4 regions of the Anaeromicrobium sediminis genome follow, and region 4 is predicted to be linked to each of the others. Evidence: riboswitches for the same ligand, from Rfam matches in the RefSeq annotation. Region 4 holds a riboswitch; each other region holds the start of a gene.

Region 1 (3,218 bases), on a different contig from region 4:
CTAACTTATTTGCAAAAATAATCTAAGAAGAATCTATAGAATGATGTAGCTGCAAGGGAGGAACAAAAGGAATGAAATATTCAAAAAAAGCTTTAAAAAAAGTAGTACAAGGGCTAAAAAATATCTTTGATGCAACTGCTGAGGAAGTAGCAAAGGCCATGAGAGAGGCAGAATACACAGCGGAAGAAGTGGCACACGGCATAAAGGAAGTCTATAATGCACCTGATGGAGATATATTTGATGCGTTGGATTATGCTGGATACAGTACCAATGAGATAGATGATGCAATAATGAGTATGATTTGACTTAATGATGGTTTTCTTATTTAATATGGTTATTTTACAAAAATAAATGAAATTATAGACAAGTATTGCCACATGTTTGAATATAATAACTTTAACGAGGTAAAAATTGGAATATGAAAGAGGAGAAATACATATGAAAAAAATTAAAAGAAGAAAAGTTATGCGGGAAATTAAGAAAACAAAAGTCACAATAATAAGTATATTAATAGGTATAATGATTGGGACAATAATCGGAATGATAGGTAGTTAGATAACGGGGATAGTTGAGCGTGGTTTTTACTCAAACTAAGGGTTACGGTATATAGTCGGAGTCTGTACTTCTAAGTGTACAAAATAAAACTATAATTTTTAAAAATTGAATATCACCTACAACATCTTCAACTATAGATATTATCTTACCTTCTTTAATAATATCTACTATATATTCCATATCTGAATACATATTAAGTCTAAAATGCATTTTATAATGTTGAAATTTGTAAAAGCAATTGTTATAATTGTATTGATCCAATTATAACAATTGAATATCTTGTTTTGGGTACCAATATAAGGTTTAATAGGGAAAGTGGTGAAAATCCACTGCAGCCCCCGCTACTGTATACGGAGACAAAGCCAAATCCACTGGATTAATCTGGGAAGGATGGTAGAGAATGACCCGTGAGCCAGGAGACCTGCCTAAAGCTGTATATGGAACTTCGGAGGGAAGTAAGACCATAGAGTAGAACTATTTGAAAGATATTATCTTTTATTTTGATAAAGTTTTTTAAGTTAATAGAGATACGCTGTGCCTCCGTTTTTGCGGAGGCTTTATTTTTTTCTCTAGTATCTTACTGGGATTACTTTTATTAAAGTTAAAAGATTTAATATGATGGTACATGGTTACATTATTTAAAATACAAACATAAAAAAGGAGGACACAAATGAAAAAAATATCTTTACTTCTAGTATTTGTTTTAATATTTTCATTTACTGGGTGTACAAAGGATGAAACTACAAAAGCTGTAAATGAAGATGTGAAAATTGAAGAGACAAAGGAAACAAGGGAATATGAACCTATAACATTTAACTATGAAATTTACGGTGAAAATTATGAGATAACATTTGAAAAAGCTCCTGAAAGAGCTGTTACATTATCTCAGTTTATGACAGAAATGCTTTTAGCTCTAGGTCTTGAAGATAAAATGGTAGGAACAGCTTTTATGGATAATGAAATTTATCCAGAATTTAAAGAGGCTTACGAAAGTATACCTGTTCTTTCTGATAAATATCCTTCTAAAGAAGTGCTATTTTCTGTAGGACCAGACTTTGTATCTGGATGGGAATCAGCTTTTAATGAAAAGAGAGTAGCTTCAGCTACTGATATGATGGATAACGGAATAAATCCATATTTAGCCACATCCATAGGCGGTAGTGGTTCATTAGAAGGAGTTTATAAAGATTTTAGAGATTTAGGAAAAATATTTGCAGTAGAAGAAAAGGCTGAGGAAGTAATTAAAAAAATGAAAACAGAAATAAAAGGGATTCAAGACAAAATAGGGGATATTTCAGAAGAGGAAATGGTAAAAGTTTTTGTTTATGATTCTGGTGAAAAGGAACCTTTTGTTGTAGCTGGTGGAGGAATTAGTGGAGATATTATAAGACAATCAAAGGGAAAAAATATATTTGATCATATTAACAAGGGCTATGCAACTGTATCCTGGGAAGAAGTAGTTGAAAAAAATCCTGAGGTGATCGTAATAGTTGATTATGGAGATACAGATTATGATGCAAAATTAAACTTCTTAAAAGAACATCCGGCTTTACAGCATATAAAAGCTATAAAAGAAGAGAGATTTGTAAAAGTAAGCCTTGCAGATATGTCACCTGGTATTAGAAATACAAAAGCCATAGAAGAACTTGTAAAGGGATTCTATCCAGAAAAGTTTGAGTAAGATGAAGATTTTTGAGAAAAAACTATATTTTACAATATTATGTATAACTTTAAGTGTAGGCCTTATAGCATCCATAATAGCTTCAATTAGTTTAGGGCCTATAACCTTAGATTTTAAAGAAGTATGGAAAATTATAGCTAGTAAGTTGTTTTTCAAAGAGATTTTTCAATGTACTTGGAAAAAAACCACAGAAAGTATTGTTTGGAATTTGAGGTTTCCTAGGACTTTGTTAGCTATAATTGCTGGAGCAGGCCTTTCACTTTGTGGTATAATGATGCAAGCTTTAACTAAAAATCCATTAGCTAACCCTTATATTTTAGGTATATCATCAGGAGCATCTACTGGAGCTGTAATGATAATTATATTTGGAGGTTCTAGCATATTTGGAATACAGAATGTTTCCATAGGAGCCTTTATTGGGGCATTACTAGCAAGTTTATTAGTTTTTATACTATCTAGACAAAATGGTGTTTTTTCTTCAACACGTCTAGTACTAACAGGTGTATCAATAGCTGCTCTTTTTTCAAGTATAACGAGCTTTTTAATATTTACAGCACAAGATTATTCAAAGGTTCATGAGGCATTATTTTGGATGACAGGAAGTTTAGGTGGAGCTAAATGGGGCAATTTATTATGGCCTTCTGCTTGGCTACTAATTTCCTATGTGTTTCTAATTATATTTTCAAGAGGCTTAAATAGTTTATTGTTAGGAGAAGGAGTGGCAATTACTTTAGGGGTAGATACAAAATTTTTAAAAAATATGATTCTTTGTTTAGGAAGTATACTAACCGGATTTGTGGTATCAATAACAGGTGTTATAGGGTTTGTAGGACTTATAGTTCCTCATATATGCAGAACATTAGTAGGGGCAGATCATAAAAGAGTATCTACACTATCTCTTTTATTAGGACCGATTCTACTTATTTGGGCAGATATTTTGGCTAGGATGATAGCTAGACCTGAAGAAATACCCATTGGAGTA
Region 2 (3,218 bases), on a different contig from region 4:
TAAAGGGTTCAGGGTTTGGCGTATTAGCAGATGGGGAAGTAGAGTTAAAGGTAGGAGATGTATTTATTGCTCCTGCTGGAACAATGCATTCTATGAGAACTGATGGAGATCTTTATGTAACGGCTGTTCTTATACCTGTAAATAGAATTATTTGCCACTGTAAACAAGTGAGTTATGGTGATATTAGGAAAGCAATGGTTGGTGGTGCTCGTACTATAGAGGAAATACAAGAAATTACAGGAGCAGGAACAGGTTGCGGTAATTGTATTAAAGATATAAAAAAAATATTAGCATTAGCCTGTGGGTGCAAAATGGTTTCTATGGAAGCCGTAGTTGATGCAGTTAAAGATGGGGCAGATACAGTTGAAAAAGTTGGAGAAGTAACAGGAGCAGGAACTGATTGTGGAAAATGTAAAGCTCTAATACAAAATATAATTGATACAAAGAAGTAATTTAACAACAAACTTCTAGAGAATATTATGTATGATAGAAAGGTAGCACTGATTAAAATCAATGCTATCTTTTATTAATTTAGTCAAGAAATTAATAAAAGATAAATAAATACTCAAAAGAGTTTAAATTAAAAGCTGTACAGATGTACTTAAGTGGTGGCTATGGAATAAGGATTTATTATTTGAATAAGAGAACAGATAAATTCTATTGCATTTTGGATATAACATTTATATAATTATAAATGGAATATTTAAATATGTATTAAAGTAATTTATGAAAAAGGAATTTGGGTGGATTACTCTAAAAGATGAATCTTCTAGAAGGACTACTCTGATAATATCTAAAATTAAATACTTATGTTAAGGTGCCTTGTAAGAAAAGGAGAATAGGGAAGTCGGTGAAAATCCGACACGGACCCACCACTGTAAGTAGGGACGAATTCTAAAACGCCACTGGATAAATATCTGGGAAGGGTAGAATGAGATTGAACTACAAGTCAGGAGACCTGCCTTAAATGATAATAAGGTTAGACGAAAGGGGATAAATTTCGGTCTAGTTATTTTAAAGTTACTTTTTTAGATGGGAAAAGAGTCTCTTAGCGTTTGCTAAGAGACTTTATTATTTTCACTAATTATCTTTATGGAAAATCACCATGATGAAACTTAAGTATATAAAGCTAAAAAGGGTGATTTTAAAAACCATTCTAAAGTACATTTTAGACTTACATCAATAGGCTTTTTGAGAACTTAGGTTTAATGTGCTTAAGGGTTATAGGCCTAATAAAAATAACATTATAAATTGTGAGGAAATCTATGAACTATAAAGAATATTTATCTCTGGCAATACCTTTTATTATATCCACTGTAACCCAACCTCTTTTAGGGGCAGTAGATACGGCTGTCATTGGCAGACTAGAGCATCCATCATACATTGGAGGAGTTGCAATTGGAGCGGTTATATTTAATACCTTGTATTGGCTATTTGGATTTTTAAGAGTTAGTACTTCGGGATTTTCTGCACAGTCACTAGGTAGCCAGCATGAAAAAGATAGTTATTATGCTTATTTTAGACCCGTTTTGATAGCACTTATTATAAGTAGTGTGTTTATTATATTACAAGTTTTTATTAGAAATATAGCTATGTACATATATAATCCAGAACCTGATGTTGTCATTCATGCTATTACGTATTTTAAGATACTCATTTGGGGTGCTCCCTGTGTCCTTATAGGATATGTAAATCTAGGGTGGTTGATGGGAAGAAAATATGTAAAGGAAACATTGTTTTTACAAGTTTCTACAAATGTTCTAAACATTATCCTAGATATAGTTTTTGTAATGTTTCTGAAGATGGGTATAGCAGGCGTAGCCTATGCTACACTTATTTCTCAGTTTTATGGATTTATAATAGGAAACTATATTATATCCACAAAGATAAACATGTTTAAAATATTAAATTATAAAAGTGAACTTTTAGATAAGGTTGCAATCAAAAAAATAATGGGGGTGAATGCTGACCTTATGATAAGAACAGTTTGCCTTTTAATCATGACTAATATGTTTATCGCTAAGGGTACTGAGTTAGGAACAGTTATACTGGCAGCTAATGCAGTATTATATCAAATACAATATATTATATCCTATATATATGATGGGCTGTCTAATGCCTCAAGTATTTTTGCTGGTAAATGTGTTGGGGAGAATAATGTAAAAGAATATAAAGACGTGATATCTATTTCAAATGTGTGTACGGTAGTACTAAGCATAATTTTGTCTGCTTTTATTATACTTTTTAAAGATCATATTATAAGTATCTTTACAAATTTAGAGGATGTTATTTCTCTATGTAAGGAATATGTTATATGGTTAGCGGTATTCCCTTTTGTCATCGGTATCGGAATGGTCTATTATGGAATTTTCACTGGGAGTACCTATACGGCTCCTATTAGAAATTCAATGGTTATATCACTACTAGTATTTATTACTGGATATTTTACTGCTATACCAGAGTATAAAAATCATGGCTTATGGCTTGCATTTATACTATTTAGTCTTACTAGAAGTGTGATTCTTTTTTTATACAAAAAACAGTTATTAAATAAAGTATTTATTATTGAAAATAATTAAGTGGTGGGTTGATATTATGAAAAGTTATTTATTTAGAAGAATTCTACAACTTTTAATTGTTATGCTCTTGGCATCATTTTTGACCTTTAGTCTTACCTATATTAGCCCTAGTGATCCAGCTGAGATGATGCTTACATCTCATGATATTATTCCTACAAAAGAATTACTAGAAAAGACAAGGGAGGAAATGGGACTGAATGATCCTTTTATAGTTCAGTATGGAAATTGGCTTAAGGATTTGCTAACTGGGGACTTGGGATATTCCTACTCCACTAGGGAATCAGTTGCAGATATTTTATCACAAAGAATTTCAATGACTGTAAGATTAGCAGTTGTTGCATTATTATTTTTGATTGCTTTTTCACTAACCTTAGGTATCTTATCGGCGATTAAAAAGAATAAACTATTAGATTATATTATAAGAGGAATTTCTTTTGTAGGAATATCAATTCCAGCTTTTTGGTTAGGGCTTATATTGATTTATATATTTGTTGTAAAGCTTCATTGGTTTAAGATAACAGATCAATACTCTCTAAAAAGTGTAATTTTACCAGCTTTGACCTTATCAATCCCCTTGATGGGAAGGTATATAAGACAAATTAGGGCAGCTATATTGGAAGAATACACACAAGACTACGT
Region 3 (3,218 bases), on a different contig from region 4:
GTTCTTCCACTAAATTTTTGATTAGAACTACCATAGGAACTCCAAAGAACATGCCTACAACTCCTCCTACGGCACCTGACAGGGTTATAGCCACTATTATCCAAAATGCTCCTACCCCAATCTTATCTCCTAATATCTTAGGACCTAATATGGCTCCATCAAACTGCTGAAGTAGTGCAATTATTAGACCTACTACTAGAGTCATTTTAGGACTTGCAATCAAAGTTATAATCACAGCCACAACACCTCCTATTATAGGTCCCACAAATGGAAGTACATTAGTAGTTCCCACAACTAAGGATATTAATAAGGCGTATGGACACTTTACCATTATTAATATAACAAAGCAAATTAATCCAATAATTGCTGAATCAATTACTTTTCCAACTACAAAATTAGAAAATATATCATTGCCCTTATTAATTATATAAACTATATAATCCGCTCTTTCATTACTAGTAAAGGCATATAGCATACGTTTTGCCCTGGCAATTAGTAATTTTTTGTCTAATAATATATACACTCCTAATAGACAACTTATTATTTTTTTACAAATACCAAAAATAGTTCCTTGAAAATTGCCAAAGCTCTTTGGTACATATTTAATACTCGATATTCCCTTATTAATACTATTTCTTATAATAGCTATAGTATTTTTATCTAAATCATCTATACGGTTAATACCTATTTTATTTATTATTCTATCTGTAATCATCCCAGTAGTTAGATTGCTAGAATGTGGCAATGTTTCTAAAAAGTTTATTATACTATTTATTACATTGTGTACTACCAAAGTTCCTAGCAAGATAACAATTAATGTGACAATAAAAACGGCTATAAACACACTCATATTTCTTTTCATATTAAATTTTCTTTCGAAAAAAACTACAAATGGGTCTAATATATATGCTAAAAAGAATCCATTCACAATAGGAAATATGACTCTATAATAGCTAATTCTCATACTTTTATTTACACATAGGCTTCCTATTAAAATTATCATTATTACTGCAAATACTAAACTACTATAACTAAACCTTATGATTTTTTTGTTCATCTATTGATTCTCCTAGTCCTTGTTTAAATGCCTTTCATTTAAGCTCAATATTCCAAAAAAAATTATATTGTTGATAAATCTCTAAAAATATATTATCATAAATATGAGAAATTAATAAGCTAAAATTTTAAGGTGCCTAATTTTTAGGAGAATAGGGAAGAAGGTTAAATTCCTTCACGGACCCACCACTGTAATGATGAGAAATGTTAAATATGCCACTAGACTACTGGGAAGGCTTAATATTTCTATGATTCTTAGTCAGGAGACCTGCCTTAAAATTTTAAAATGTGAATGACGGCAAAGTTCATATTCCCACTGGGAGTATGGGCTTTTTTAATTGCCTAAAAACACAAATATAATCTTAAAGGGGAATTTTGAAAGATGAAAAAATTACAAGAAACTATTAAATCAATTACACCACTTAGTAAAAACCATATGGATTTAGCTAAGGAAAGACTAGACCTTCTTATTAAGCCTTTAGATAGTTTGGGTAAATTAGAAACTATAGCTATTCAGTTATCTGGAATTTATGAAAATAATTACTATGATACTTCCAATAAATTAATTTTAGGTTTTGGAGCTGATCATGGAGTTTATGAGGAAAATGTATCTCCTTGTAAACAGGTGGTTACACAGCAACAATTTGCCAACTTTGTAGGTGGAGGTAATGGAGTATCTACCCTATGTAATTTTACAAATTCCCATGTTTGGGCCATAGATGTGGGCATAAATTGCGATGAAGAAATTACTGGAGTTTTTAATGAAAAAATCAGAAAGTCTACTGATAATATGAGAATAGGACCTGCCATGGCCTATGATGAAGCCATAAAGTCTTTAGAGATAGGAATTAAATATGCTACTTTAGCTAAGGAAAAGGGATACAAAGTAATTGGTATCGGAGAAATGGGTATATGTAATACTACTCCATCAACAGCAATTATGAGTGTATTCTTTGATCTATTACCTGAAAATATTACGGGTATGGGCTGTGGCCTTGATAATGAAGGTATCCTTAGAAAGATGAATGTTATAAAGGATTCTATTAAAATTAACAAGCCAGATAAAAATGATCCTATAGATATATTAGCTAAGGTTGGAGGATTTGAGATAGGGGCCATGGCTGGAGCCATATTAGGAGCTGCTAGCTTAAGAATGCCTGTTGTATTAGATGGTTTCATATCTTATGCGGCATTTATTATTGCCTATGGTTTAAATAACCTTTGTAAAGATTATGCCATTCCATCCCATATGTCTGCAGAACCCGCATCTAAATTGGTTTTAGATAAGTTATCCTTATCGCCCCTTTTAAATTTAGATATGAAGTTGGGAGAAGGTTCTGGTGCAGCATTGGCCTTTAACATAATAGAAGCAGCTAACTTTACATACAAAAATATGCTTACCTTCGATGAATCTAATATGGAAAATACTCACCCATAAAGTAAAACTTAATTTCCTAACAAGTAAAAAAAGAGAGGCATATGCCTCTCTTAATATTCCAAAATACCGCTACTCTAATTTTGATACCTATCTCAACGATAGGTGGGTGCCCTCACAGATACTTCTTTGTCCTTGCCGATTCGGTCTCATAAGTCAATTTCACATCTAAATTTTGAACTCCCGTTTCTTAACTGTAGGTTCAAAATAAGAGCTACACGAATACCCCAGATATATTTCTTTTTCTTGTATTCATTATAACAAATTTTTTGTAATTCGCAAATACTTATTTAATGGAAATTTAGATTGATTTTTCTATTTGAGATTTTTTTAACACTTACGATATCTTTTTTAAAAAATTCAATTCTTATCTCCCTATATTTTAATCTTTTTCACTAATATATATCCTAACATGGCTCCTACCAGATTTAATATAATATCATCTATATCACAAGTGCCTACCCTATAAATATATTGAAGTAGTTCAATACTGCAAGTAGTTATTAGGGCTAACATAAATATTTTTATATAATTATTAGTCTTATTATAGGCTAGTGGTAATAAAAATCCTAAAGGCATAAAAGCTACAATATTGCCCCCAATATTAATTATTGTATTTCTTATACCATATTTTAAAAACGCATACTCAGAAATAGTACTAAATGGTATAACATTATAACTGACATGATAGGTAGTTCTCCCATAATAGGGACTAAGAAACACTAGA
Region 4 (3,218 bases):
CTATAGTTCCACGTCCATAGATTTTATCATCATGAATTTTAGCCTCATATGGAGGATATGTCCAGTTATCTCCTTCTGGTACCACATCTAAGTGAACTAGTATTCCTATCATTTCACTACCTTCACCAATTTCCCCATAACCTGCATAGTTGTCCACATTCTTAGTTTTAAATCCAAAACTCTCACATAAACTAAGGGCATAATTTAAACAATCATTTACCCCTTTACCAAAGGGCATGTCCCCGTCTGGTTCTGCCTTTACACTTTTAATCCTAATTATTTCTTGGGTACTTTTAATTATGTCCTCTTTAAGATCAGTAATTCTTTCCTCTAGTCTCATACTTTCACCTCTGTTTTATATAGTTACTTTCTATATTCTAATTTTTTCTTATTTTTCCTCTTTTAAGCAAAATAATACCCACATAAGGCTTATTCAACCTACTTGTGGGCATTAGGGCAAAAGTTATACTTTAATGAAAACTTTTCATCTTCATGTTGAACTTTAAATTTAACTTTAACTACATGCTCATTTACTTTAAGTCCATCATGAGAATAAAGGTATATTTCAACTTCATCATTAACTTTAAGATTAACTTTAACTTTATGACCTATATTAAATACATCATTTACCTCTGAACTAATAAATAAATATTTACTTATGAGTTTATCTGAACAATCTAATGTTAAATAATAAAGTTCTTCATTAACTTTATCCTTAACTTTAACTTTATGAAACTCCACATATATTTCTCCCATATACCCTTGTCCAATTATGGGACCTAAGTATATGCCTTTTCTAATAGAATCCTCTTTATATAAATAAAAATAATTCTTTCTGTCACTTGTATCCACTGAAAAATCATAATACATGCAAACACACTCCTTACTGGTTAATACATATATATGATACAAGCCCTATCTATGGAACACTTAATCTACATAAAAAATGAAATATTATAATTAATGTTCCACTTTATGTTTGATAATTATCTAACTTTTTAAGTTTTTACTTTTTATGAAAACACCTCTTATAACTTCTAATTACTCACTTACAAGAATTTAGCACAAAAAGACAACTTTCGTGCCATAAGAAAGAATATTACAAATATTGAATCTTTGTTGACATTTTCATATTTCTTGTTATACAATCACTTTAAACAATTCTATACGGAACTTTATGGTATTTTTAGTCTTTTAATTACAGGCTAAAAATTTAAAAGGGAAGTTTGGTGAAAATCCAACACGGTCCCGCCACTGTAATAGGGAGTAAACCTATGTTATACCACTGTTTTTATTTAAAAATGGGAAGGTATAGGTTTATGATGATCTTAAGTCAGGAGACCTGCCATAAAGATAAACGCCGTAATTACTCACGAGGATGAGGAGGTGTTATGATAAGGTCTTATGTAAAATAGCCATGCCTATTTTCACTACCTATTTGTAACTAATCTCTCTTGTGATAAGGGAGATTTTTTTATTTCATTTTATTAAGGAGGATATGTTTTTATGAATTTTGATTACGTAAAATTCGTCACGGATCCATTTGTACTAATATTTATGTCTGTCATATCGGGTCTAATTATAGGTAAATTTCAATACAAGAGAATCAAACTAGGCAATTCAGGTGGATTGTTCACAGGACTCTTTATTGGATGGTTTACTTACAAGAAATATGTAATTCCATATACTAATGATTCATCAATGCCTGCTTATGCACAAAAAATACTTTCAAATGGATTAGTTCCAAAGGAATTATTTTTATTTACCCTAATCTGCTTCATTGCATCTGTAGGTCTTTTAGCTTCCACAGATATAGGTAAGGTAGTAAAAAAATATGGTTTTAAATTTATGCTACTAGGTTTCCTAATTACCCTTACAGGAGCCCTTAGCTGTTATATTGTTTCTCTTTTAAATAAAAATATAAATATTTTTGCATTATCTGGTGTTTATGTGGGTGCATTAACAAGCTCTCCTGGATTAGCTGCCGCCCTTGAATCCGTTTCAGCTTTAGGAAAAGGTACAGAATCCATGGTAGGCCTTGGATATGCAGTTGGCTATATTCCTGGAGTAATAGTAGTTATATTCTCTATGCAGCTTTTACCTATAATATTTAAAATTGACGTTGAAAAGGAGAAAATTTCTTTCATACGTGAAATGGATAATGAAAAAGAAAAGATAGATTTAGACAATCTTAATTTTGAAATACTGCCCTTTTTATTTGTATGTATAGTAGGTTTTTTTATAGGACAAATAAAAATTTATTTAGGACCTGCAATCAATTATTTTAGTTTAGGCTCTACAGGTGGAGTATTAGTCTCTGCCCTACTACTAGGCCATATAGGAAAAATAGGTTTCATGAATTTTAGAATGGACACTAAAATTCTAAGTGCCATAAGAGATCTAACCCTATCCATATTTTTATCTATTGTAGGCCTTAGATATGGTTATTCTACTTTAACTAATATTAGGGGTGAGGGATTTATCTTACTATTTGTTGCCCTTTTATGTTCTTTGTTTGCAGTTCTTATTGGATTCTTAATAGGACGATATGTCCTTAAAATAAATTGGATTATGCTATCAGGTGCAATATGCGGAGGAATGACAAGTACGCCTGGACTTGGGGCAGCTATCGATTCATCTGATAGTGATTATGTGGCAACAGGCTATGGGGCCAGTTATCCCTTTGCTCTATTTGGAATGATAATATTCACCATTTTATTACAAAGAACTGTTATATAAAATAGACCTTAATTGAAACGACCTATTGATTCTACAATATTAAAATTTTAGGAGGATATGTTATGTGTTTAGATAGAATTAGAAATAAAGATTTACTAGATAGGGTCTGTTCCCCTAAGGAAGCTGCTATGTTAATTAAAGACGGAATGAATGTGGCCACAAGTGGTTTTACTCCTTCTGGATATCCTAAAGCAGTACCTATGGCATTGGCAGACTTAGTAAAAGAAACGGGTGAAAATATTAAAATCAATTTGTATACGGGTGCCTCTGTAGGTGAAGAATTAGATGGTATATTGGCAAAAAATAATTTATTAAATAAAAGACTTCCTTACCAAACTAACGAGAGTTTAAGAAACTCTACAAATAATGGTAATTGTGAATACTTAGATATGCACCTAAGTCACGTTCCCCATTATACTAAGCTAGGATTCTTAGGAAAAATTAATGTGGCAATTATAGAAGCTGTTGCCATAACAGAA

The links. A riboswitch is a leader RNA that binds a small molecule or an ion and turns the genes downstream of it on or off. The one in region 4 is predicted to bind cobalamin.
Region 1: linked by a shared signal. The riboswitch ahead of CCE28_RS21150 (ABC transporter substrate-binding protein) and the one ahead of CCE28_RS14210 (aspartate-alanine antiporter-like transporter) in region 4 are both predicted to bind cobalamin.
Region 2: linked by a shared signal. The riboswitch ahead of CCE28_RS07140 (MATE family efflux transporter) and the one ahead of CCE28_RS14210 (aspartate-alanine antiporter-like transporter) in region 4 are both predicted to bind cobalamin.
Region 3: linked by a shared signal. The riboswitch ahead of cobT (nicotinate-nucleotide--dimethylbenzimidazole phosphoribosyltransferase) and the one ahead of CCE28_RS14210 (aspartate-alanine antiporter-like transporter) in region 4 are both predicted to bind cobalamin.

What each region holds. Positions count from the first base shown of each region.
Region 1 covers NZ_NIBG01000037.1:5,514-8,731, forward strand. The annotation lists gene CCE28_RS21145 (hypothetical protein) at 72-305, shown strand; gene CCE28_RS22415 (hypothetical protein) at 598-747, opposite strand; cobalamin riboswitch at 825-998, shown strand; gene CCE28_RS21150 (ABC transporter substrate-binding protein) at 1,226-2,236, shown strand; gene CCE28_RS21155 (FecCD family ABC transporter permease) at 2,238-3,218, shown strand, end outside.
Region 2 covers NZ_NIBG01000004.1:191,954-195,171, reverse strand. The annotation lists gene CCE28_RS07145 ((2Fe-2S)-binding protein) at 1-452, shown strand, start outside; cobalamin riboswitch at 799-980, shown strand; gene CCE28_RS07140 (MATE family efflux transporter) at 1,266-2,579, shown strand; gene nikB (nickel ABC transporter permease) at 2,596-3,218, shown strand, end outside.
Region 3 covers NZ_NIBG01000007.1:121,510-124,727, forward strand. The annotation lists gene CCE28_RS09920 (AI-2E family transporter) at 1-1,057, opposite strand, end outside; cobalamin riboswitch at 1,171-1,346, shown strand; gene cobT (nicotinate-nucleotide--dimethylbenzimidazole phosphoribosyltransferase) at 1,439-2,494, shown strand; RNA gene ssrS (6S RNA) at 2,546-2,728, opposite strand; gene CCE28_RS09935 (VanZ family protein) at 2,867-3,218, opposite strand, start outside.
Region 4 covers NZ_NIBG01000013.1:45,078-48,295, forward strand. The annotation lists gene pepV (dipeptidase PepV) at 1-340, opposite strand, end outside; gene CCE28_RS14205 (hypothetical protein) at 439-870, opposite strand; cobalamin riboswitch at 1,162-1,364, shown strand; gene CCE28_RS14210 (aspartate-alanine antiporter-like transporter) at 1,507-2,739, shown strand; gene CCE28_RS14215 (acetyl-CoA hydrolase/transferase family protein) at 2,802-3,218, shown strand, end outside.